Regions from separate parts of the Cytobacillus sp. SAFR-174 genome, predicted to be linked through region 2. Evidence: riboswitches for the same ligand, from Rfam matches in the RefSeq annotation. Region 2 holds a riboswitch; the other holds the start of a gene.
What was found. Region 2 has a riboswitch for lysine ahead of ACTHRG_RS09660 (aspartate kinase). Riboswitches for the same ligand answer to the same signal wherever they lie in the genome.
Positions count from the first base shown of each region.

Region 1: linked by a shared signal. The riboswitch ahead of ACTHRG_RS07775 (Na+/H+ antiporter NhaC family protein) and the one ahead of ACTHRG_RS09660 (aspartate kinase) in region 2 are both predicted to bind lysine.

Region 1 is NZ_JBQCMZ010000005.1:216,857-229,526, forward strand. Features, by position in the region: gene sufU (Fe-S cluster assembly sulfur transfer protein SufU) at 1-111, shown strand, start outside; gene sufB (Fe-S cluster assembly protein SufB) at 218-1,615, shown strand; gene ACTHRG_RS07755 (DUF72 domain-containing protein) at 1,795-2,640, shown strand; gene ACTHRG_RS07760 (YunC family protein) at 2,757-3,059, shown strand; gene ACTHRG_RS07765 (HD-GYP domain-containing protein) at 3,281-4,375, shown strand; gene yunB (sporulation protein YunB) at 4,596-5,342, shown strand; lysine riboswitch at 5,407-5,613, shown strand; gene ACTHRG_RS07775 (Na+/H+ antiporter NhaC family protein) at 5,773-7,350, shown strand; gene ACTHRG_RS07780 (YsnF/AvaK domain-containing protein) at 7,445-8,311, opposite strand; gene ACTHRG_RS07785 (sodium-dependent transporter) at 8,773-10,290, shown strand; gene ACTHRG_RS07790 (methionine/alanine import family NSS transporter small subunit) at 10,290-10,397, shown strand; gene ACTHRG_RS07795 (M23 family metallopeptidase) at 10,436-11,428, opposite strand; partial or broken gene lipA (lipoyl synthase) at 11,744-12,664, shown strand.
Region 2 is NZ_JBQCMZ010000007.1:107,396-120,065, forward strand. Features, by position in the region: gene ACTHRG_RS09615 (DUF350 domain-containing protein) at 4-411, shown strand; gene ACTHRG_RS09620 (hypothetical protein) at 530-787, shown strand; gene ACTHRG_RS09625 (long-chain-fatty-acid--CoA ligase) at 762-2,465, shown strand; gene ACTHRG_RS09630 (TetR/AcrR family transcriptional regulator) at 2,740-3,324, shown strand; gene ACTHRG_RS09635 (enoyl-CoA hydratase) at 3,364-4,137, shown strand; gene ACTHRG_RS09640 (electron transfer flavoprotein subunit beta/FixA family protein) at 4,403-5,176, shown strand; gene ACTHRG_RS09645 (electron transfer flavoprotein subunit alpha/FixB family protein) at 5,218-6,195, shown strand; gene trxA (thioredoxin) at 6,366-6,680, shown strand; gene uvrC (excinuclease ABC subunit UvrC) at 7,314-9,107, shown strand; lysine riboswitch at 9,228-9,407, shown strand; gene ACTHRG_RS09660 (aspartate kinase) at 9,600-10,829, shown strand; gene ACTHRG_RS09665 (YslB family protein) at 10,891-11,340, opposite strand; gene ACTHRG_RS09670 (succinate dehydrogenase cytochrome b558 subunit) at 11,690-12,298, shown strand; gene sdhA (succinate dehydrogenase flavoprotein subunit) at 12,486-12,670, shown strand, end outside.

The DNA of each region.
Region 1 (12,670 bases), on a different contig from region 2:
ATCGAAGCTCTTCAGGGAGTTTCCCAATTTCCTGCCCGAATCAAATGCGCCACTTTAGCATGGAAAGCAATGGAAAAAGGCGTTGGCACGGAGAAAGAAGAACAGGAATAAATCAATCAAACGTTTGATTAAAAACTTTTTCGTCTGCCTTGTGTGCTAAAAAACTATGAATTGATAGGGTGTGAACCCTTTCCTATATGAATGGAGGAATACGACGATGGCAAAAAAGATGCCTGAGATCGGCGATTACAAGTATGGTTTTGCCGATAAAGACGTTTCCATTTTCCGATCAAAACGCGGTTTGACAAAAGAAATTGTAGAAGAGATTTCAAAATTGAAGGAAGAGCCACAATGGATGCTTGACTTCCGTTTAAAATCATTGAACCATTTCTATAACATGCCTATGCCGCAATGGGGCGGAGATTTAGCGTCATTAAACTTTGATGAAATTACGTATTATGTAAAGCCTTCTGAAAAAACTGAACGCTCTTGGGATGAAGTTCCTGAAGAAATCAAACAGACATTTGATAAATTGGGTATTCCAGAAGCGGAGCAGAAGTATCTTGCTGGTGTTTCTGCACAGTATGAATCAGAGGTTGTTTACCATAACATGCAGGAAGACCTTGAAGCAAAAGGAATCGTATTCAAGGATACAGATTCCGCTCTTCGCGAAAATGAAGATATTTTCCGTGAGCACTGGGCAAAAGTCATCCCTCCAACAGACAACAAATTTGCTGCATTAAACTCAGCCGTTTGGTCTGGCGGATCGTTCATCTATGTTCCGAAAGGGGTTAAGGTTGATACGCCATTACAGGCATATTTCCGCATTAACTCTGAAAACATGGGGCAATTTGAGCGTACCCTTATCATCGTTGATGAAGGGGCACATGTACACTATGTAGAAGGCTGTACAGCACCTGTGTACACAACTAACTCACTACACAGTGCGGTTGTTGAAATCATCATCAAAAAAGACGCATATTGCCGTTATACAACCATTCAAAACTGGGCAAACAACGTATTCAACCTGGTTACGAAGCGTGCTGTTTGTGAATCAAACGCCACAATGGAATGGATTGACGGAAACATCGGTTCAAAACTGACAATGAAATATCCGGCAGTTATTCTTAAAGGAGAGGGCGCTCGCGGCATGACCCTTTCTATTGCATTAGCAGGCAAAGGGCAGCATCAGGATGCAGGTGCGAAAATGATTCACCTTGCACCGAACACTTCTTCAACGATCGTATCGAAATCGATTTCCAAGCAGGGCGGTAAAGTAACATACCGCGGAATCGTTCACTTCGGCCGCAAAGCTGAAGGTGCACGCGCCAATATCGAGTGTGATACGTTAATTATGGATAACCAGTCAACTTCGGATACGATTCCATACAATGAAATCCTGAACGACAACATCTCTCTTGAGCATGAAGCGAAGGTTTCAAAAGTATCAGAAGAACAGCTATTCTATCTTATGAGCCGCGGAGTTTCTGAGGAAGAAGCAACAGAAATGATCGTAATGGGCTTCATTGAGCCATTTACGAAAGAGCTTCCAATGGAATACGCAGTAGAAATGAACCGCCTGATCAAGTTTGAAATGGAAGGTTCCATCGGTTAATAGCTATTTTAGAAAACCCGTTTACCGGCCATGGTAAACGGGTTTTTAAATAGAATAGGTTCTATTATTTTTGGAAAAATGATGAATAAATTGCTAAAGTGGAGATATATCACTTTGATAAAAGCAAAATCAGTTTTCATTTTAATTTATCAAGACTAAGGCCAAACGGAGGTGTTTCAATGATTATCATAGGCGTAACAGGCTGGGGCGATCATGATAGTCTTTATACAGGCGCCATTTCGCCGAGAGATAAATTAAAGGAGTACGCCGGCCATTTCCCGACAGTGGAAGTGGACTCCGCATTTTATGATGTGCAGCCGAAGCGCAACTCCGCCAGATGGGTAAAAGACACCCCAGATGGTTTTCAATTCATTGTAAAAGCCTATCAGGGCATGACGGGCCATCAGAGAGGCGAAATTCCTTTTGAAAGCAAGGAAGAAATGTTTGAAGCGTTTAAAGATTCTTTGGAGCCTTATATCGAATCCGGCAAACTCGCTATGGTGCTGTTTCAATTTCCGCCATGGTTTGACTGCAAAAAAGCCAATGTCGATTACCTTCGCTGGTGCAAGGAGCAGATGGAGGATATCCCCTGTGCCTTGGAGTTCAGGCATCAATCATGGTTTCGGCCGGAGTTTAGGGAAAGCACGCTAAGCTTTATGAAAGAGGAAGACTGGATTCACAGCATCTGTGACGAGCCGCAAGCCGGTGAGGGTTCTATTCCAATGGTTCTGGAAACAACCAGTCATGATAAGGTTCTTGTTCGGTTTCACGGCCGAAACGTTCACGGCTGGCAGAAAAAGAATGCGGACAACTGGCGGGAGGTCCGCTATCTTTACCGCTATAACGAAAAAGAACTGGCAGAATGGGCAGAACATCTAAAAATGCTCGAGAAAAAATGTAAAAATGTATTCGCCGTTTTCAACAACAACTCCGGCGGTGACGCGGCAGACAACGCTAAACAAATGATCGAAATGCTTGAAATCGAATATCAGCAGCTTGCTCCCAGACAGCTAGATTTATTTTAAACCGGGTGATAGGCACCTATACCACTTCAGCCAACTGGTATAGGTGCCTGCCACGTTCACCCTTTTCTTTGTCCGCACATATTGTGTAAGGGAAAAGGAAAGGAGTGGGTGCAGGTATGATTGATTTGAAGCCGATTGATATAGATGGCCACACTTTTTTGAGTGTTTCGGTGCAGCTGCCGAAGACCAATCTGCTGGTGGTAACGAATGATAAAGGGTATATCATGTGCGGAGCCCTGGATGTAGCTTTGCTGAATGAGAAGCTTAAGGACCGCAAAGTAATTGCCGGCAGGGCTGTCGGTGTAAAAACGATAGATCAGCTGTTAAATGCCCCGCTTGAATCTGTCACTTATGAGGCCGAGGAGCTGGGAATTGTTAAAGGAACGATCGGAAAAGAAGCACTTCTCAAAATGATCTAAAGGCATGCCTGAATAGGCCTGTCTTTTTTTATGCATTAGGCGCTTTTCACATAAATTATTCTATCCGCAAGTAAAAGCGGGTTATACTTACATAAATCTTTCTATCCGGAAATATATCATAAACCCACTCTCAAGCTGGGAAATTTGTCGTATAATGTAAATAAAACCAAATAATGCCCGAAATATAAAGTAGCACCGAAAAATGGATATGGGAGATACATATGAGATTAGCAGCAACCAATACAATTGAGACTGGCAGTGTTTTGGCCAAAGCTATATATAATGACAAGGGTCAGGTCCTTTTGCATGAAGGTGTGGAGCTGGCAGATAAATTAATACATAAACTGCAGGAAATGGGTATTACCTATGTGTATATCAAGGATTTACGCACTGAGGATATCCAATATAAGGACCCTCTGACTCCCCAAATGCGCAAACAGGCTATCGAAACCATTGAAACCGTTCTGAAGGAAGTACAAGCAAATAAAGAGTTATCAGGCTCTCTGGTAATTGAGAATGCCTCCAAGCGGCTCTCAGGGCTGATACGTCAGCTGATCAGTGAAATAAGGGGAAATAAAGAGCTTCTTACGATCCTATCAGATGTTTATACATATGATCACTATATATTCACACACTCCCTGAATGTGACTCTTTATTCACTGGCAATCGGGATGAAGCTTCAGCTCCTGCCAAAGGAACTTGAAATCCTGGGGCTGGGTGCTATTCTTCATGATGTCGGAAAGATGAAGGTGCCTGCAGATATTCTTATGAAACCGGGTAAATTGACAGAAGACGAATTTAAATCAATAAAGAAGCATCCGGAAGATGGATTTAATATATTAAGAAAAGTAGAGACGATCCCTCTCCTCGTTGCACATTGCGCCTTTCAGCATCATGAGAGATTAAATGGTTCAGGCTATCCGCGCGGCCTGCAGGGGAACGAGATTCATGAATTCGGCAAGATAATTGCGATTGCCGATGTGTTTGACGCAGTAACATCCAACCGCATTTACAGGCAGGCTATGCTCCCCCACGAAGGGCTGGAAGTTCTGTATGCAGGGGCCGGAAAATTATTTGATAAGAAAGTCATTGAAGTTTTCCGTAAGGCAGTAGCCGTGTATCCAGTTGGTGTTACAGTCGAGCTGAATGATGGAAGAAAAGGTGTTGTCTGCCGGCAGAACGCGGGTCTCAGCGACAGGCCTGTTATCCGGATACTTGAAGAAAAGGGCAGGAATGTGGTCCCATATGAAGCAGATTTAAGGCTTGAATTGAATTCTGTTATTACAGGCTGTGATACAACTTTAGTACAACAATAAAGTGAAACTTCAATCAGTGGGGGGGCTTTATCCCCCGCTGATTGTTAGTTGAACCAATCGGGCCATTACGGGCAGTTTGACCCCCGCTTATCCTCCTTTGATTCCGCTGAGTCTGGAGTGGGGTCTTACTGCCCGTTAGACTGAGATAAACTATTTTGGATTTTTGAGCCTAGTTCCCTCCTTTACAGCATACATATAGCTTGTAAAGGGGGGATTTGTTTTGGCAAAATTTCGCGGCCGGCTGCCCCGGAAAGGTCCTCTTCCATTTCGTTATGTATTTCTTTTGACCTTTGTATTTTTTGTTATCTCAACAGCTGCCGGCCTCTGGATTATCAATGAAGGGCTTAAACCAACACTTATGAGCTATGCCGATTCACAGACAAGGAAAATCGCATCATTGGTGATAAACAATGCGATTAATAAAAAAATTACCAATGTGATGGATTTGGAAGATATGTTTGAAGCGAGCGAGAGCGGTGTGGTCAGCATAAACGTGGAAAAGCTGAACAGAGTCAAAGCGGAAGTAACCGAACTGGTTCAGGATAATATTAAAAAAGCGGAAAAGGGCGATTTGGATGCGTTGGAGTCCTTTACAGACGTGGAAATCAACACGGAGGAAATGCAGCACTCAAATGGAATTGTCTATTACGTGCCGCTTGGCCAGGCAACCAATAATGCCCTCCTTGGTAATTTGGGTCCCCGTATACCGGTGAAGTTTAATGCAGTCGGTTCCGTTACCTCCAATTTCATAACTGAAACAAAGGATCACGGAATAAATAATGTGGAAGTGAAGGTGCTGGTCCGCCTGGACGTACAGGTTCAAATTATCATTCCTTTTGCCACCAAAATTATCACAGTACAGGAAGATGTGCTGGCCGCTTATGGCATTTATCCTGGAAAGGTCCCGCAATTTTACAATGGCGGAGGGGGTACCTCGCCATCAATCGAAATACCGGCCGGCCAATAAAGCTTGCAAATAGATTGGTATTTTGATAAGATTCTACTATAATTTCATAAAACCTTATCATATCCGATGGGGTAGAGGTGCAGGGTTCATAAGTATGCTGTGTGAGGATGACAACGACGACCGCAGCCGAAAGGGAATGTTGCCGAAGCAAGATTAGTGAGTCAGAACTATTTTTGCTGGGGTTACTTCGAATAGGAGTAACACTGTCATTATGAGGGGAAAGTATGAATATACTTTGTCAAAGCCTTCATAATGGGGAGCTACAGATCGTGATGGAGAAACTAATTACTTCAAAAGAGTAATGATAGATTTTTCTCTATCGTTACTCTTTTTTTATTTTGGTTTTTGTCATCATCCTTGTTGTTCCCCTGATTGCAAAACGGACATGCCGCGTGGCGGTGATCCAAAAAAAACAAGAGGAGGACAAGAAATGACTAACACGATTTTCTCCCTGCTGCCGCCTTTGGTAGCAATCGCTATGGTTATCCTGACCAGGCGCGTATTGCTGTCACTGGGAGTGGGGATTGTAACAGCCGCACTATTGCTGGCTGAATTCAGCATCACAGAAACCTTCAGCATCATTTGGGATGCTGTAAAAGGAATTTTTGTTTCGGACGGAGAGCTGAACACCTGGAATGTATATATTATTCTATTCTTGCTTGTATTAGGAGTTATTACTGCATTTATCTCTATCTCAGGCGGAAGCCGCGCTTTTGGAGAATGGGCGATGAAGCGGGTCAAGACCCGTGCAGGCGCACAGATTGTTGGAGCTGTTTTAGGTATTATCATTTTCATTGACGACTATTTCAATGCTCTTGCAGTCGGTCAGATTTCACGTCCCATTACAGACCGCCAGCGCGTATCCCGTGCAAAGCTGGCGTACCTGATTGATTCGACTTCAGCACCTGTTTGTGTGGTTTCACCGGTTTCCAGCTGGGGAGCATACATTATTGCGCTGATCGGGACAATCCTTGCTGCACATAATGTTACCGAGTATTCAGCTTTCTCGGCATTTATTCAAATGATTCCCATGAACCTTTATGTATGGGCTACTCTTGCTATTGTATTTATCGTGGCGTTAAGAGGCATAGAGATTGGGCCAATGAAAGTACATGAGAAGCGGGCAGTTGAAGAGGGGCTTGTAATGGATCCAGAGAAGCCTGCACCTGGTGAATTGAAGGACGACCTTCCAACAAGTTCGAAAGGATCTGTCGGCGATCTTGTCTGGCCAATCATTGCTCTTGTCATTGGTACAGTGGGCTCAATGTTTTGGACGGGTTTACAGGCGGTTGAAGGAAATGCGACTGTATTACAAATATTTGAGAACACGGATGTCTCTAAATCCCTAATCCTTGGTGGCCTCGTGGGTCTATTGGTTTCGTTAGGTTTATTCTTCCGTCAGGCGTTCTCCTTGAAGGGCGTTAACCCGAATGTTTTTGGGAAAGGAGTATGGGAAGGCATTAAATCCATGCTTCCAGCTGTTTATATCTTGCTGTTTGCCTGGGCGATTGTTGATTTAATCGGCCGTCTGGAAACTGGAAAGTATTTAGCCGGTCTTGTGGAAAGCTCAAATATGAGCACATCATGGCTTCCGTTTTTACTTTTCGTCATAGCGGGAATTATGGCATTCAGCACCGGAACTTCATGGGGATCTTTCGGCATCCTGCTTCCGATTGCTGGAGACATTGCCGCTGCAACAGATATTTCTCTGTTATTGCCGGCTATGTCTGCTGTCCTTGCCGGTGCCGTATTCGGCGACCATTGTTCACCGATTTCAGATACAACGATTCTTTCTTCAACAGGTGCAGGCTGTAACCATATGGACCATGTGATGACTCAGCTTCCATATGCCTTGATCTCAGCGGGAATCGCTGCTGTTGGATATCTGGTCATCGGATTTACTGGCAGCACTGTTATCGCATTACTTACAGTGGCTGTTCTTGTAGCGGCATTTGCTTTCCTTGGACGCGGCAAAAAAGAAGCCTGGCAGGAGAACAGGGCAAGTTAGAAACTATAAAAAAGGCCTTCTCTTTGAGAGAAGGCTTTTTTAGATGCTGTCCAACATAAATGAAAAGGTTCCCCTGGAGGGAACCCTTTTAATTTTATAGGTTATTATTTTTTCTATTTAAGTCTTCATCTTCTGTAATGTGTTCATGCCCTCCCTCAAAATGCACTTCTTCTTTCTTGAGATTTTCCTTGACCTGCTGTGTTTCCTGAACTTCCCGTTTGCCTACGACAATCTCTTCGGTGACCACGGGCTTTTTGGAGACTTCCACACGCTCTTCTGTAATAGGAATCCTGATTGTTTCATCGTCCGATATTGGTGAGACGCCGGCGCCATCCGGATCATCCACTTTTCTTCTTTCTACATATACTTCTTCATGCTCGACAGGTACATTTATTGTTTTTTGTTCTTCAACTACGTCCTTTTGGATCTCAACTTCTCCGGCTTGTACACGTTCCTTCGACACATCGAGCTGTTCTTCCCGCAGTTTTAATGATTGCTCATCATCTGCAGCTGAATTTCTTAGCTCATCATATCCGTCAGTGTAAGTGCTGTGCTCTTTGGCTTCAGCAGTTCCTGCATTGGCAAAGCCAGTTGAAGTATCAATTCTTTCACTGTATAAAATGATTTTCCCCTCGTTCACATACGTTTCATACTTGCGGGCATCATCATCTGACATGCCCAGTTCTCTGAACTTTTCACCTGCAGAGTTGCTGCTCATGCGGTCATCATCAAACCAGGATGCCAGACTGTTTAAGAAGCCTGCACTTTCACTGCTGTCTCTATTCTTAGTCTCGAAGGTTTCTGTATGAACACCGGTTTTATCTTCAAGAGATGTATCCAGATGTTCTGACTGCGCAATGATCGAAAGCTCCTGAACAGGGTATCCCTCATTTTGCAGTTCTTGAACGGCATTTACCGCTTCCCTTTGTGAATTATAAACTCCGATAATATTGGTATCCATTTGTAAAAACCTCCTTATGATTTTCATTCTATATTTGGAAATTTTTAAGCACATTGGTTATATTCCCGAGGCCACCGAGACCAAACGAGGTTAATTTTGACATCCATGGTTGTGTATTTAGAATTATCTGAATAAACTGCGAAAGTTTTTAAGTTTTAGGAATAAATTTTACAAAGGAGGTGAGGACAGGAATAACTTGGTCAGTTTTGTTAAGATAACTCCTGACCGGGTGGAATCCAAATGGAAATTAAAATAGGAATATATTAATTTTCTTAGACGCTTTACTCTGGTATTGTGCTAAAACTAATTATTTCGAAAAATATTACTATTAGGAAAATAATGTTTTGACAGAATATCAAAAACTAGCTATACTAGGCTTAGTTAGATTTAATTATCTGAAAATATAAAAAGTTCCCATTGTTCTTTTTAATTGGGGATATCTACAGGGGGTAGGATTTACTATGGATAATCGTCCGCAGTGGGGATCCAGAGCTGGGTTTATTATGGCAGCTGTGGGTTCTGCAATTGGTCTAGGAAACATTTGGCGTTTCCCGGCAGTTGCTTATGAAAATGGAGGGGGAGCATTCTTTTTTCCATATTTGTTTGCCTTGCTGACAGCAGGTATACCGCTTTTGATTATGGAATTTACAATTGGCCATAAGTTCCGCGGATCAGCACCATTGTCTTACGCAAGATTAAGTAAAAAATACGAATGGCTGGGCTGGTGGCAGGTCGCCATTTCATTTGTCATTTCAACATATTATGCAGTTATCATCGCATGGGCAATGTCATTCGCAGGCTTCTCGTTTAATCTTAAATGGGGAGACGATCCAAACGGATTCCTATTTGGAGAATATTTAAAGCTTGCAGAAACACCAGGAGATGTAGGCGGAATTGTACCGGGAGTCTTCATACCGTTAGTTATTGTCTGGGCTGTGACACTTGGAATCCTGTTCAAGGGAATTAAAAAAGGTATCGAAATCGCGAACAAAATCTTTATTCCAGTTCTTGTAGTTTTATTCTTAATTATCGTTGTTCGCGCATTGACTCTTGATGGAGCTATTGCTGGTTTGGATGCTTTCTTTAAGCCAAACTGGGAAATGATAGCGGACCCTAAAGTCTGGGTAGCGGCCTACGGCCAGATCTTCTTTAGCTTATCAATTGGATTTGCCATCATGGTAACCTATTCAAGCTACCTTCCAAAGAAAACGGATTTGACAAACAGTGCTTTCATTACCGGCTTTGCAAACTCCGGTTTTGAACTTCTTGCTGGTATCGGTGTTTTTGCTGCACTTGGATTCATGGCTGCACAGCAGGGTGTAGGCATTAATGAGGTTGTATCATCAGGTGTAGGATTGGCATTCGTTGTATTCCCGCAGATCATTAACGAATTCCCTGCTTTAAATGGCTTATTCGGTTCTTTCTTCTTTATCTGTTTAACACTGGCCGGTTTAACATCGTTAATCTCAATTGTTGAAACGTTTGTTGCCGGAGTACAGGATAAGTTTAATGTTTCACGTAACAAAGCTGTTCTTGTAGGCGGCGGTTTATCTGCTGTTATTTCCATCCTCTTTGCGACTCAGGGCGGTCTATACTTCCTGGATGCAGCGGACTACTTCATCAACCAATTTGGTGTTGCGCTAGCAGGACTGGTACAGGTAGTTATTGTAGGATGGGTGCTTAAAGAGCTCAAGAATCTTCAGAATCATGCAGATGCTGTATCTGATATTAGACTGGGTTCCTGGTGGAAGATATGCTTGACAGCTATTACACCAATCGTGCTTGGCTATATGATGATTCAAAACATTATTACAAATATTAAAGAGAATTATGAAGGGTACCCTACCAGCTTCCTTCTTTATTCCGGCTGGGGAGTAGCAATAGGAGCCATTATCTTAGGATTTGTGTTTATGGCTATTAAAAAGAATGATACACAGTCTAAGCTTAGAATACCAGCTGATAAGGAGGTATCTCAATAATGTCTGGAAGTGCAATTACAATGATGGTGGTTGGGATGCTCATTATCTGGGGCGGCCTTGCAGCAAGTATCATAAATGCTGTGTCCAAAGCAAAAAAAGCTAAATAACTTATGAAGGACTGCCTGGCTAATGGGCAGTCCTTTATTTATTTTCTTCTGGCTTTTATCCTATCTTGTCTTTCCCATAATCTTAAGTGTGGATATGGATCGTAGGACCATTCAGTATAGCCGTTGTCTTTGTAGATGCCATAATGAAGATGTGGCGGGAATTTGCCTGATGTACCCGGAGGCCCATATCCGGAGCTTCCTACTCCGCCTATCATCATGCCGGGTTCAACGATTTGACCGACTCTTAGCTCCTTTGCAAACCCGCTTAAGTGGGCAAAATAATGGTAATTGTTATTAATGTCACGGATGCCAATTCTCCATCCTCCATATTTGTTCCAGCCCTTCATTTCCACTATTCCGTAGGAAGTAGCCCGGACGGGTACCCCGTAATCAGCGAAAATATCGGTTCCCTCATGAATCCGTCTCCCGCCCCAGCCCCTTGCGTCACCCCAGGTATTTCTATAGCTGTAATTGCTCCTCAAAGGGACAGGGAAGGCGTGATCATCGAGATCAAGGCGGCCGAACTGTTTGTAAATTTGGGCTTTGCCGATGATAATGCCTACAGCTTTATCCCGCTTATAATAATTCCACAATCCAATTTTTAAATTATCATGGTCTGTACCATAGGAGAGAAGGAAATTTGCAAAGGAATGAAGAACATCTTCATCACTTTTCAAGCTGGCTTTACCGTCCCCGTCCCCGTCAAATCCTATTCCATCGAAAAATTGTATGGATGCAGGGTTTTCATCAGATGGATTTGGATTCAAAATCCCCGCCCATTCTTCAGGTTTGAAATAGATTCCTGTAATGCCTTCAGCTTTGGGAATATCCCTTCTTGACTGCCGGACATTCCTTTCATACTGATCAATCCCCGCAAGGTAATACCAGGGAATGTTCGTAACCGCTTCAACTCTTTTATATAAGGCCATTCTTTGTGTATATATATCAGCTGCATTTTCTTCGGCACTGACTGTACATAAGGAAATCAGAAAAAACGATAAGGCTGCAGCAGCGGTAAATATAATCCGCACGGAAATCCTCCCTTCTGTGATGGTCTGCTTATATAGTTTGTGATGAATGGATAATTTAATAAATATCAATTAATGGTAATACCAGAATCTTCGGCTTGTCCTCTTCATTTCATTATGATAAAGTGGCATCAGGTGAAGCCTAATCAGCTTAGTCGGATTTGTTTTATGACTGGCTTTTTTAATGGGCAGGAAAGTATAAATTCTGAAGTCAGAAAACTGTCTAGCTCAAGCAGCATAACCCCCTCGAAGTTTCCTCAGGGGCGGACAAGGGCGCTTGCGCTTTTCTTTACGTCTAGCTTCAGACTAAGGAGTGGGAAAATGAGCAAGAAAGAAGAGTATTTGCGCAAGCCGGAATGGCTGAAAATAAAGTTGAACACAAATGAAAATTATACTGGCCTAAAAAAAATGATGAGGGAAAAGAACCTGCACACTGTATGTGAAGAAGCTAAGTGTCCCAATATCCATGAATGCTGGGCAGTAAGAAGAACGGCTACATTTATGATTCTTGGCGATGTTTGTACGCGTGCCTGCCGTTTCTGTGCAGTCAAAACGGGCCTGCCGACTGAATTGGATCTACAGGAACCGGAACGCGTGGCTGATTCTGTGGCTCTTATGAACTTAAAGCATGCTGTAGTAACAGCCGTTGCAAGAGATGATCTAAAGGACGGAGGTGCTGCTGTTTTCGCAGAAACAGTACGTGCCATTAGAAGAAAAAGTCCATTCACTACCATTGAAGTATTGCCTTCCGACATGGGCGGTGTTTATGAAAACCTGAAAACACTTATGGATGCCCGTCCCGATATACTCAATCATAACATCGAAACTGTTGAGCGCCTGACTCCAAGAGTAAGAGCACGTGCGAAATATAAGCGCTCTCTTGAATTTTTAAAGCGTGCAAAAGAAATGCAGCCGGATATCCCTACAAAATCCAGCCTGATGATCGGGCTTGGCGAAACCAAAGAGGAAATCATTGCGGTAATGGATGACCTGCGTGCTCATGATGTAGACATTATGACAATAGGGCAGTATCTGCAGCCATCCAAGAAACATATTAAAGTGCTGAAGTATTATTCACCTGAAGAATTCCAGGAGCTGAAGGACATTGCAATGAGCAAAGGATTCAGCCATTGTGAAGCAGGTCCTCTTGTCCGATCTTCCTACCATGCTGATGAACAGGTAAATGCGGCAGCTAAACAAAAGCAGATTATGGGAGAAAAGGAAATTCAGCAAGCATAAAGTAAA
Region 2 (12,670 bases):
TAAATGAAAGAATTTTGGGAAAATGAGTTTATCCAGACAGCTGCTTATTACAGTGTTGTCATTTTGTGTTTGATCGTTTTTTTAGCCGTTTTTGAATTAGTCACCAAGTACCGCAATTGGGACGAAATAAAAAACGGTAATCTTGCAGTAGCGATGGCGACCGGCGGGAAAATTTTTGGGATCGCCAATATCTTCAGGCACTCCATTATGCATAATGATACCTTGCTGACAATGATTACCTGGGGTGTTTTTGGCTTCTTTCTTTTGTTAATAGGCTATTTCATATTTGAATTTTTAACACCAAAGTTTAGAATAGACGAAGAAATTGAGAATAATAACAAAGCTGTCGGCTTTATTTCCATGGTGCTGTCAATTGGTTTGTCTTATGTCATTGGTGCAGGTTTATTATAAGGAGAGAATTAACATTGGAAAAGTTAGCAAAAGTTCTGCTGGTTCTTAGCGGAGTATTTCTTCTTATTGGGGCCATTTATTTATTTTTCATTGCATAATATTTTTGTGAAATAGGGAAATGAAGAAATCGCCAATTTATATGGCGATTTTTTTTATTTTAATCATTAGAAGAATATTGCAAATAGATTGGACAGCCTATGGAAAAATTTCTTCCTGTGTGCAAGGTCTTATTCTAATTGTCATAGATCCAGCATTATATTATAATAAGAACGAACAGTTAGAATGTTCAAAAAGTTCAGAAGGAGTACATCGCTATTCTGAAACTTTAGCAAGAATGAAGGAGGGACAAAATGGCAGAAGCAAAACCATGGCTTAAGCAATATCCGGAAGAAATCCCCTCAACTTTGTCATATCCAAAACAGCCGGTACAGGATTATTTGAAAAATGCTGCAGAAGAATTTCCGGAAAAAATAGCAATCCACTTTATGGGGAAGGAATTCACATATAAATATATATACGAATGTTCCCTGAAGCTCGCTGCATATTTGCAGAGTCTTGGAATTGAAAAGGGAGACCGGGTAGCGATCATGCTTCCGAATACTCCTCAGTCCGTTATCAGCTATTATGGAATTCTGATGGCTGGCGGGATTGTTGTCCAGACAAATCCGCTGTACATGGAACGGGAATTGGAATACCAAATGAAAGACTCAGGAGCAAAAGCGATCATTACAATGGATATCTTATTTCCCAGAGTGACCAAAGTGATGCCGCATACAGAATTGAAGCATATAATTGTAACGGCAATCAAAGATGCACTTCCATTCCCAAAAAATTTAATATACCCTTTTATCCAGAAAAAACAATATGGAATCGTTGTTAATGTAAAACATGAAGGTCATAATCATTTGCTGACAGAAATATTAAAAAGACCGGCAGAGCCTCTTAGAATCCATGACTTTGATTTTGAAGAAGATTTGGCATTATTGCAGTACACAGGCGGCACGACCGGTTTCCCTAAGGGTGTCATGCTATCTCACAGCAACCTTGTATCCAATACAGCGATGTGCAAGGCCTGGCTTTATAAGTGCAGGCGCGGCGAGGAGACGGTGCTTGGCATACTTCCATTCTTTCACGTGTATGGAATGACAACAGTCATGATTTTATCTGTAATGGATGCGCATAAAATGGTCCTCCTTCCAAAGTTTGATCCTGAAACTACCCTGAAAACCATTCATAAACAAAGGCCAACCTTATTTCCTGGAGCACCTACTATTTACATTGGGTTATTGAACCATCCGGATATAAAAAAATATGATCTGTCTTCTATAGACTCCTGCATTAGCGGATCTGCTGCCCTGCCAGTTGAAGTCCAGCAGAAATTTGAAGAAATAACAGGAGGCAAGCTTGTAGAGGGCTACGGTCTGACTGAATCATCACCTGTTACTCATGCGAACTTCTTATGGGACCGCCCCCGTGTCAAAGGCAGTATAGGTGTCCCATGGCCTGATACAGATGCAGCAATTTTCTCACTGGAGACAGGAGAAGCACTTCCGGCAGGAGAAGTTGGCGAAATTGCGGTTAAAGGGCCTCAGGTAATGAAAGGCTATTGGAAACGCTCCGAAGAAACGGAGCAAACCTTAAGAGATGGCTGGCTGCTCACAGGTGACCTGGGCTACATGGATGAGAAGGGATATTTCTATGTAGTGGACAGGAAAAAGGATATGATTATTGCAGGAGGATTCAATATTTACCCGCGTGAAATAGAAGAAGTGCTATATGAGCATCCAGCAGTACAGGAAGTGGTTGCTGCCGGAATACCGGATCCGTATCGCGGAGAAACAGTAAAAGCTTATATTGTGCTGAAGGAGGGAAAAGAGGCAACGGAAGATGAACTGGATCAGTTTGCAAGAAAGCATCTGGCAGCCTATAAGGTTCCACGGCTATATGAATTCCGCAGAGAGCTTCCTAAGACAGCAGTTGGAAAAATACTGAGAAGGGCGTTAGTGGATGAAGAAAAGAAGAAATTTAAAGAAGAAGAGGAAAAGCGGGCTTAGCTACAGAGACCGATTTTCAATCGGCTCTTTATTTTTGAATCAATAAGCTTGTCCAGATATAAAGGAAATGTAATAATAAAATATATTTACAGGGAAATTCTTGACACAAATGAATTGTCCTACTATTATAAAAATATGAATGACGATTCATTCATTTTAGTTTAAAAATAATAAACCCAGTGGATTGGCTGATCCCGGCAGCAGGATAGGAATTTCCCCGCACTGCTGCCCGATAGAAATCAATGCCCCGTTTATTCTGAAAGGAGGGAGCCACATGAAAAAAACAAAGCCTAAATACCGGCAAATTATTGATGCGGCTGTAGTCGTGATCGCTGAAAATGGCTATCACCAGGCTCAGGTATCAAAGATTGCCAAACAGGCTGGTGTCGCTGACGGCACGATCTACTTATATTTTAAAAACAAAGAAGATATATTAATATCCCTCTTTCAGGATAAAATGGGCTACTTTGTTGAGAAAATTGAGGAAAAAATTGCAGGAAAAGAGAAAGCTGCAGAGAAACTATTAATGATGGTAGAATCGCACTTTAAAATGCTCTCGGAAGACAAGCACCTGGCAATTGTAACCCAGCTCGAGTTGAGGCAGTCCAATAAAGACCTGCGCCACAAAATTAATGAGGTGCTCAAAGGCTACCTCACTTTAGTGGAAAGGATTCTTGATGACGGCAGGGAGAACGGTGAGTTTTCAGCAGATCTGGATATCAGGCTGGCGCGTCAGATGATTTTTGGCACCATAGACGAAACCGTGACCACATGGGTAATGAATGAGCAGAAATATGATCTTACGGCATTGGCAGGACCTGTCCATAAACTTTTAATCAGCGGGTGCGGAAAACCTTGAAAATGATAAAGTGCTCAATAATATTGTAGGAGGGATACGATGGAATACCTGAAATGGTCCCATAACGACTTCGTAGCGACGATTACAATTGAACGTCCGCCTGCGAATGCTCTTTCATCAGGTGTATTAAAAGAGCTTTCAGCTGTCCTGGATGAAGTTGAAGATAATAGTGACGTTAGAGTTATTTTAATTCACGGAGAAGGCAGATTCTTTTCAGCAGGAGCTGATATAAAAGAATTTACTACTATTGAAAGCGGGGAGGATTTTTCAAGCTTAGCGACCTATGGACAGAATCTCTTTGAGAGGATGGAAAAGTTCCCTAAGCCAATTATTGCAGCCATTCATGGTGCAGCACTTGGCGGCGGCCTGGAGCTTGCGATGGGCTGTCACTTCCGTCTTGTAGCTGATAACGCAAAGCTCGGTCTTCCGGAGCTTCAGCTTGGATTAATTCCCGGTTTTGCCGGAACTCAGCGGCTTCCCCGCTATGTAGGTACTGCTCGTGCAGCTGAAATGCTGTTCACAAGCGACCCGATCACCGGGCTTGAAGCAGTTCAATACGGTTTGGCTAACCATGCCTTTCCTGAGGAGCAGCTTTTGGAAAATGCCTATAATATGGCAAAGAAAATTGCCAAGAAGAGCCCAGGCTCCATCAAGGCGGCTATTGAGCTATTAAACTTCGGAAAAACCGGACAATTCTACGAAGGTGTAGTGAAAGAAGCGGAATTGTTTGGAGAAGTGTTTGTATCTGAAGATGGCAAGGAAGGCATATCTGCATTTATTAATAAGCGGGAGCCAAACTTCACCGGAAAATAGCAGTTAAAAGAATTGAGCTGAAAGATTACATTCATCTTAATAATCTATTATAATAGACATGTAAGCGGTTAATTTAATCTTCAGAAGATTCATTGGTTAAGTTATGGTCAGTGAGCGAGCGCCCGCTCAATTTTAAAATAAGCGGGCACTTCGAAGCAGATGAACCTTTCTGTACGCATTAAATATTTTCAATCTTTAGAAGTGAAGAAATGTTTTAATTAATGGCTTTGTTATAGGACAATGCTTAATTACTAGGAGGGAAATCATGAACATCTACGTATTAATGAAGAGAACATTTGATACTGAAGAAAAAATTACAATCTCCGGCGGCAAAATCAATGAGGATGGCGCTGAATTTATCATTAATCCTTATGATGAATATGCAATTGAAGAAGCAATCCAGGTTCGCGATGCGAATGGCGGAGAAGTAACAGTTGTTTCTGTGGGAACAGAAGAAGCTGAAAAGCAGCTTCGTACCGCTCTTGCGATGGGTGCTGATAAAGCTGTTTTAATAAATACAAAAGATGACGTTGAGAATGGGGATCAGTTCACGACGGCAAAAATCTTATCTGAATTCCTGAAAGACAAAGATGCTGACTTAATCATTGCTGGGAATGTAGCAATTGATGGGGGTTCCGGACAGGTTGGACCGCGTGTAGCAGAGATTTTAGGAATTTCTTATGTAACAACTATCACTAAACTTGATATTAATGGCAGTTCTGCCACAGTAGTACGTGATGTTGAAGGGGATTCAGAAGTAATTGAGGCATCTCTTCCATTATTGGTCACTGCCCAGCAGGGTCTGAATGAGCCTCGCTATCCATCCTTGCCAGGAATTATGAAGGCGAAAAAGAAGCCTCTTGATGAGCTTGAGCTTGACGATCTTGATCTTGATGAGGACGATGTTGAAGCTAAGACAAAGACAATTGAAATCTATATGCCGCCTAAAAAAGAAGCAGGTAAAGTTCTTGAAGGCGAATTGGAAAATCAAGTTAAGGAACTGGTGAAGCTTCTTCATACTGAAGCTAAAGTTGTCTGATCATCAATAACTGATTAATAATAACGCAGGGGGTAAAACATATGGCTAGAAAAGTATTAGTGTTAGGTGAAGTCCGTGACGGTTCATTGCGTAATGTATCCTTCGAAGCTGTTGCAGCCGGTAAGACTGCATCAGAAGGCGGAGAAGTTGTAGGAGTTTTAATTGGTGATTCTGTAAGCGCTTTAGCGAGTGGGATGATTCATTATGGTGCTGACCGTGTTGTAACTGTTGAAGATGAGAAGCTGAAGCAGTATACGCCTGATGGTTTTTCACAGGCTTTAATGGCTGTGATTGATTCCGAAAGTCCGGATGGTCTTATTTTTGGACATACAGCAATGGGGAAAGATCTTGCTCCTAAAATTGCTGCCAAGCTAGAGTCTGGTTTAATCTCTGACGTAACAAGCCTTGAAGAAGCAGGCGGCAATCTGGTCTTCACACGCCCGATTTATTCAGGCAAAGCTTTTGAAAAGAAGATTGTGACAGATGGTCTCCTTTTTGCCACAATCCGTCCAAATAACATAGCTCCTTTGGAAAAGGATGAATCAAGATCAGGAGAGGTTGCTTCTGTTGCTGCAGAGATCAAGGATCTTCGCACAATCATTAAGGAAGTTGTCCGCAAAGCGAGTGAAGGCGTTGACTTATCCGAAGCTAAGGTTATTATTGCCGGCGGCCGCGGTGTTAAGAGCGAGGAAGGCTTTGAGCCATTAAAAGAGCTTGCTTCTGTTTTAAACGGAGCGGTAGGGGCATCACGCGGAGCCTGTGATGCTGATTATTGCGATTACTCACTGCAAATTGGACAGACGGGTAAGGTTGTAACACCAGATCTGTATATTGCATGCGGTATCTCCGGAGCTATTCAGCACTTAGCGGGGATGTCCAACTCCAAAGTAATCGTAGCGATTAACAAAGATCCGGAAGCCAATATCTTTAAAGTAGCTGATTACGGTATTGTCGGAGACCTGTTTGAGGTTGTTCCTCTGTTAACAGAAGAGTTCAAAAAGCTTAAAGTAAACGCATAAAGTACAAATGGGCGGCAGATGGCCGCCCATTATACATAAAGTCCATAAGAAAGAAGAGAATAATTTGCTTTACATAGGGTAAATTACGATCGAGCAGATTGTTCGCATCATAGAATAAACGATGATATACTGTCGTTAGTATTTGAGTTAAATTTTAGGAGGCATATCAAATGGCTATTACACACGCGACTGACCAAAATTTCACTGCTGAAACTGGTTCGGGATTAGTATTGGCAGATTTCTGGGCTCCATGGTGCGGCCCTTGTAAAATGATCGCTCCTGTATTAGAAGAACTTGATTCTGAAATGGGCGATAAAGTCAAAATTGTAAAAATCGATGTTGACGAAAACCAGGAAACAGCCGGCAAGTTTGGCGTAATGAGCATCCCAACTTTGATCGTACTAAAAGACGGTGAAGTGGTGGATAAAGCGGTTGGCTTCCAGCCGAAAGAAGCTCTTGCTGAATTACTTTCAAAACATGCTTAATCTAAAAGAAATTTCCCGGTGTCCCATGCGGACATCGGGATTTTTTTATCGCAGTCTAACGGGCAGTAAGACCCCCGCTTCAAGACTCAGAGGAAACAAAGGAGGATAAGCGGGGATCAAACTGCCCGATCTAGCTGCGGCTCCTAGGGGCTCGAGGTCATAAGCCAATCAGCTGATGGGAAGAAAAGCACTCCCCACCATCTGCTCGTCTTATGCTTGTCACCCCAAGGCAAGTCGCCTCGCTTTATAATGTAAAGGCCCGATTGGTGAGATACAGTGAAACTTGCCGACGCGCAGGCAGAGGCTTAGTTGAACCAATCGGGTTCGTAGTGTCGATTGATCGAAGCGCTAGCGGAGATCTTAGCGACACTAGAACGCGACTAACAATCAGTGGGGGGATAAGGAAAACCCCCACTGATTGAAGGTTCACTTTATCATGTGTGTTTAGCGGTTATGCTGCAGGTTTACCAGCTGATATAATAAGATGGGGATGCCGTGCTTTTATCATGCAGACTAATCTTCATGGCGAGCTTGCATACCAGGTGATTATGAAAATTCAAAATAAATGTTAGATAAAATCTTTCTAAAAAAGCCTTACAATAAGAAAATTTTTAATCGGGGAGGTGGAGTGCCATGAATGAAACGATAAAAAATAAACTGATGCTGCTGCCTGCACAGCCAGGCTGCTATTTAATGAAAGACAGGCAGGGGACCATTATCTATGTGGGGAAAGCCAAAATTCTCAGAAACCGGGTCAGATCCTATTTTACAGGCTCACATGACGGAAAAACATTAAGACTTGTTAATGAGATTGTGGACTTTGAGTATATTGTCACATCTTCAGATATGGAAGCATTGATTCTTGAGATGAATCTGATCAAGAAATATGATCCCAAATATAATGTAATGCTGAAGGACGATAAAAGCTACCCTTTTATCAAATTGACGGCCGAACGCCATCCCCGTCTGATTACAACCAGAAAAGTAAAAAAAGACAGGGGAAAATACTTTGGCCCTTATCCCAATGTGCAGGCTGCCAATGAAACAAAAAAGCTGCTCGACCGTATTTACCCTCTTCGCAAATGTTCAACACTTCCGGACAGAGTTTGCCTTTATTATCACTTAGGACAATGTCTTGCACCATGCGTAAAGGAAGTAAGTGCAGATCAATATAAGCAAATGACAGATGAAATTGCGAAATTTTTAAATGGCGGATACAAAGAGATTAAAAAAGACCTTACAGCAAAAATGACAGCCGCTGCTGAAGATTTGGATTTTGAACGAGCAACAGAGCTGAGAGATAAAATTGCCCATATAGATGCAACGATGGAAAAGCAAAAAATGACGATGACAGATTTTACAGATCGGGATGTATTTGGCTATGCGGTTGATAAAGGGTGGATGTGTGTCCAGGTCTTCTTCATCAGGCAGGGCAAGCTGATCGAACGGGATGTATCAATGTTCCCGATTTATAATGAGCCGGAAGAAGAAATTTTAACGTTCCTCGGCCAGTTTTATACTAAAGCAAATCACTTTAAACCCCGTGAAATATTGGCACCCGATTCCGTTGATGCTGTCATGGCAGAACAGCTTCTTGATGTGAAAGTGCTAAAGCCGCAGCGCGGGCAAAAAAAGGACCTGGTGAAGCTTGCCCATAAAAATGCAAAAATTGCTCTCCAGGAGAAGTTTTCTTTAATAGAGCGTGATGAAGAACGGACTATTAAAGCTGTTGAAAATCTGGGTGATCAGCTTGGGATTTATACCCCTCACCGGATTGAAGCATTTGATAATTCAAATATCCAGGGGTCGGATCCCGTTTCTGCCATGATCGTCTTCATTGATGGCAAACCGGAGAAAAGAGAGTACCGAAAATATAAAATAAAGTCCGTCAAAGGTCCTGATGATTATGAATCCATGAGAGAAGTCGTCCGCCGCAGATATACAAGAGTACTGAAAGAAGAACTGCCGCTTCCGGACTTAATCTTGATTGATGGAGGTAAAGGGCATGTTGAGGCTGTAAGGGATGTGCTCGAAAATGAGCTCGGTCTGGATATCCCGATTTCAGGCCTGGTGAAGGATGAGAAGCACAGAACTTCACAGCTTTTATATGGTAATCCGCTTCAAATTATTCCTCTTGCAAGGAACAGCCAGGAATTCTACCTGCTGCAGAGAATTCAGGATGAAGTTCATCGCTTTGCGATTACTTTTCACCGCCAGCTTCGCGGAAAAAGTGCCTTTCAGTCTATTCTGGATGAAATTCCGGGCATAGGCGAAAAGCGAAAGAAACAGCTGCTGAAGGCCTTTGGATCTGTAAAGAAAATGAAAGAGGCATCAATTGAGGAGTATAGAAAAATAGGCATTCCTGCTAATGTTGCTGAGGAGTTAAAGCAGAGGTTTGAGGAACAAAATGGAAACTCTGAGTCTTAAATGGATATAGACATAAAAAGTCAGACATGTTATACTAACTGAAACTTTATATCAATATCACTTTATAGCGATAAAGCACATGTCCATATGTTTAAACAGAACTATTGGACATAATCGTTAAGTGAAGGTAGAGGTGCGAACTTCATCAGTAAAAGCTTGGAGAAGAATGAGCTTCCATGAAAAGCTTTGAAAGGGGATGTTCGCCGAAGTGGAGAAAATCTCATCATTTTTTCTGCTGGTTTTGCATTGAATAAATGCAGGATTGTCAGGACATTGCCGTCCTGGAGAGCTATCTCACTGTGTTTGCTCACTTATACATTTTGGCTGCACAGCAATGGGATAGTTAAACTATTCCATTGCTTTTTTTATTGCCCAAAAGGGGTATTTTAGATTTAAGGCCATTGTCAAATACAGCCGAGTGGACTGTCTTGCTTCACTTACATAGGACGGCAATTCATAAAATTACGAGTTCTTTAGAAAGAAGGGAAAGCTGTGGGAATCATAGTGCAGAAATTCGGAGGCACCTCCGTGGGGACTGTAGACAGAATACAAAATGTCGCTAATCGGGTAATTGAGGAAAAAAACCGTGGAAACGATGTTGTTGTGGTTGTTTCGGCAATGGGCAAAACGACTGATCAGCTGGTTGGCATGGCAAGGGAGATTTCCCCATCACCAGATAAAAGGGAAATGGATATGCTGCTTACAACCGGCGAACAGGTGACCATCTCTTTATTAGCTATGGCATTAAATGCGAAAGGACATCCCGCCGTTTCTTTTACAGGGTGGCAGGCAGGTATTAAAACAGAAGCAGTCCATGGTAATGCGAGGATAGTAAATATTGATCCAGCCACCATTCAGGGGGAATTAAGTCAGGGGAAAATTGTGATTGCAGCAGGCTTTCAGGGGATGACAGAAGATGGTTCAATTACCACACTTGGACGCGGCGGATCTGATACAACTGCTGTTGCACTGGCTGCAGCACTTAAAGCTGATAAATGTGATATTTATACGGATGTTACAGGTGTGTTTACAACCGATCCCCGCTTTATAAAGAATGCCAGAAAGTTACATTCTGTGTCCTATGATGAAATGCTTGAGCTGGCCAATTTGGGGGCTGGAGTGCTCCATCCAAGAGCAGTTGAATTCGCTAAAAACTATGGTCTTCCGCTTGAAGTGCGTTCAAGCCTTGAAAAGGAAGCCGGAACAATCATTGAGGAGGAAGTAAAAATGGAACAAAATTTAGTGGTGCGCGGTGTGGCTTTTGAAGATGACATAACAAGAGTAACAATCATTGGTCTTCCTAATTCACTGACTGGTCTGTCTACTATTTTCTCGGCGCTCGCCAAAAACCACATTAATGTCGATATCATTATTCAGAGCATGACAGAAGCCCAGACAACTAACCTGTCCTTCTCAATTAAGAATGAAGATCTGACGGATACAGTGAAAGTTCTGGAAAAGCATAGAGATCAATTAAATTATGACCGCATTGAGTGGGAATCAGGGCTTGCAAAGGTTTCAATTGTCGGCTCAGGCATGATTTCAAATCCGGGTGTGGCTGCAGAAATGTTCGAAGTGCTTTCAGCGAATGAAATTCAGGTGAAAATGGTAAGCACGTCAGAAATTAAAGTATCAGCGGTTGTGGAAAACAGTAAAATGATCGATGCTGTTGATGCTTTACACGAGGCATTCAAGCTGTCTGTTTCCGCGGTTAAGGCTTAATTCCGAAGCTATAAACAATAAGCTATCAGAAATTGATAGCTTATTGTTTGTAAATTAGATGTTACTCAGCAGGGTCCTTTTTATCCCACTTCACAGTAATAAGGATTTTGCCGGTTTTCTTGCGGGGATGTTCGAAAGCCTCACAAATAACTTCTTTTTGAAATTCAATCTGCTGGGCTATAAAACCAGCCTCGAGCTGAAATGTGCAGTTATTGTTTTTTTGCAAGCGGCCAGCAATCAGCGGGCTTGATAATATCATTTCAAGCTCATGTTTAGATTCGTTTGCGATCGAAAGGCTGCCCCAGCCGGCATTTATAAAAAATTCGGCAATCTGTCCGGCTGTTTCCAGAGGATACATGCGTGCAAGCCTTTTGCCGGCCCAATATAAAATTTCGGGTGCTTCATTTCCTAAAAGGTCATGCAAAAGAACTTCCCGGATCAGTTCATAGCCAAATACCGGTACTGACTGTATGTGATCTTCATTAGATTTCGCAGATGCTAATTCGCTCAATAGTCTCCCCTCTTTCTATGATTCTATTATATACAATATGCTTGGGGAGTTAATATCAATTCGGGAAAAAATAGAACGATTTGCATAGAAATAATTACTATTTCAGTATATTGGAGACCGGTAATTAGGTCATATTGAACCGCAGAATAATATATATTTTTAACCGGTAAATATTTTTTAAAAATTTTATTAATATGGAACATTTTATGTATCCGTTTTCTTGACGCTCTATTATCTTGGGAGTAAAATGGACATGTCACATAATTGTAAGAAAATGAATAACATTTTCGAGATGATGTCCTGAGCGGGGGCTCAGCATCGTTTTTTTAAAATCAGGGGGGGAAAGTTTATGGCAGGTAATCGTGAGTTTTTTAATCGCAGATTGCATTCATTGCTTGGCGTAATACCAGTTGGATTGTTTTTGGTGCAGCACCTTGTAGTGAACCATTTTGCAACAGGGGGAGAGGAATCTTTTAATAATGCAGCGCATTTTATGGAAAGTCTTCCATTTAGAATATTCCTTGAAACATTTGTAATCTATTTACCTTTGCTGTTCCACGCAATCTATGGCCTTTATATTGCTTTTACTGCGAAAAATAACACAACCAGATATGGATATTTCCGCAACTGGATGTTTATGCTTCAGCGTGTTTCAGGTGTTATTACGCTGGTTTTTGTTGCATGGCATGTATGGGAAACACGCGTACAGGCTGCCTTTGGAGCAGAAGTTAACTTTCAGATGATGGAGAACATCCTGTCGAATCCATTTATGTTCTGGTTCTATATTATTGGAGTCATTTCTGCAATTTTCCACTTTGCTAACGGGCTTTGGTCATTCCTTGTCAGCTGGGGACTTACAGTATCTCCTCGTTCACAGGTTATTTCCACTTACGTAACAATCGGAATTTTCATTGCACTATCTATTGTTGGCGTACGTGCTCTGACAGCATTTATTTAATAGACATGAGAGATTATTAGACTTGATCGGATAAAAAGGGAATTGGGCAGCTGCCCGGCTCCGCATTATTGAAAGCGCATAGGTAAAATCAGCACTTTTGGCAGAATAAACGCCATCGGAAGGCCTCAAGGAGACCGGTAAGCGGGTGCTGGCGCTTTTCTTACAAGTATTAAGGGAGTGAGTCACGATGGGTAAAGGAAAAGTTATAGTTGTCGGCGGCGGACTAGCCGGTTTGATGGCGACAATTAAAGTAGCAGAATCTGGGACTCCGGTTGAATTATTTTCTCTGGTACCGGTTAAACGTTCTCACTCTGTTTGTGCCCAGGGCGGCATCAACGGAGCGGTAAATACAAAAGGGGAAGGCGATTCTCC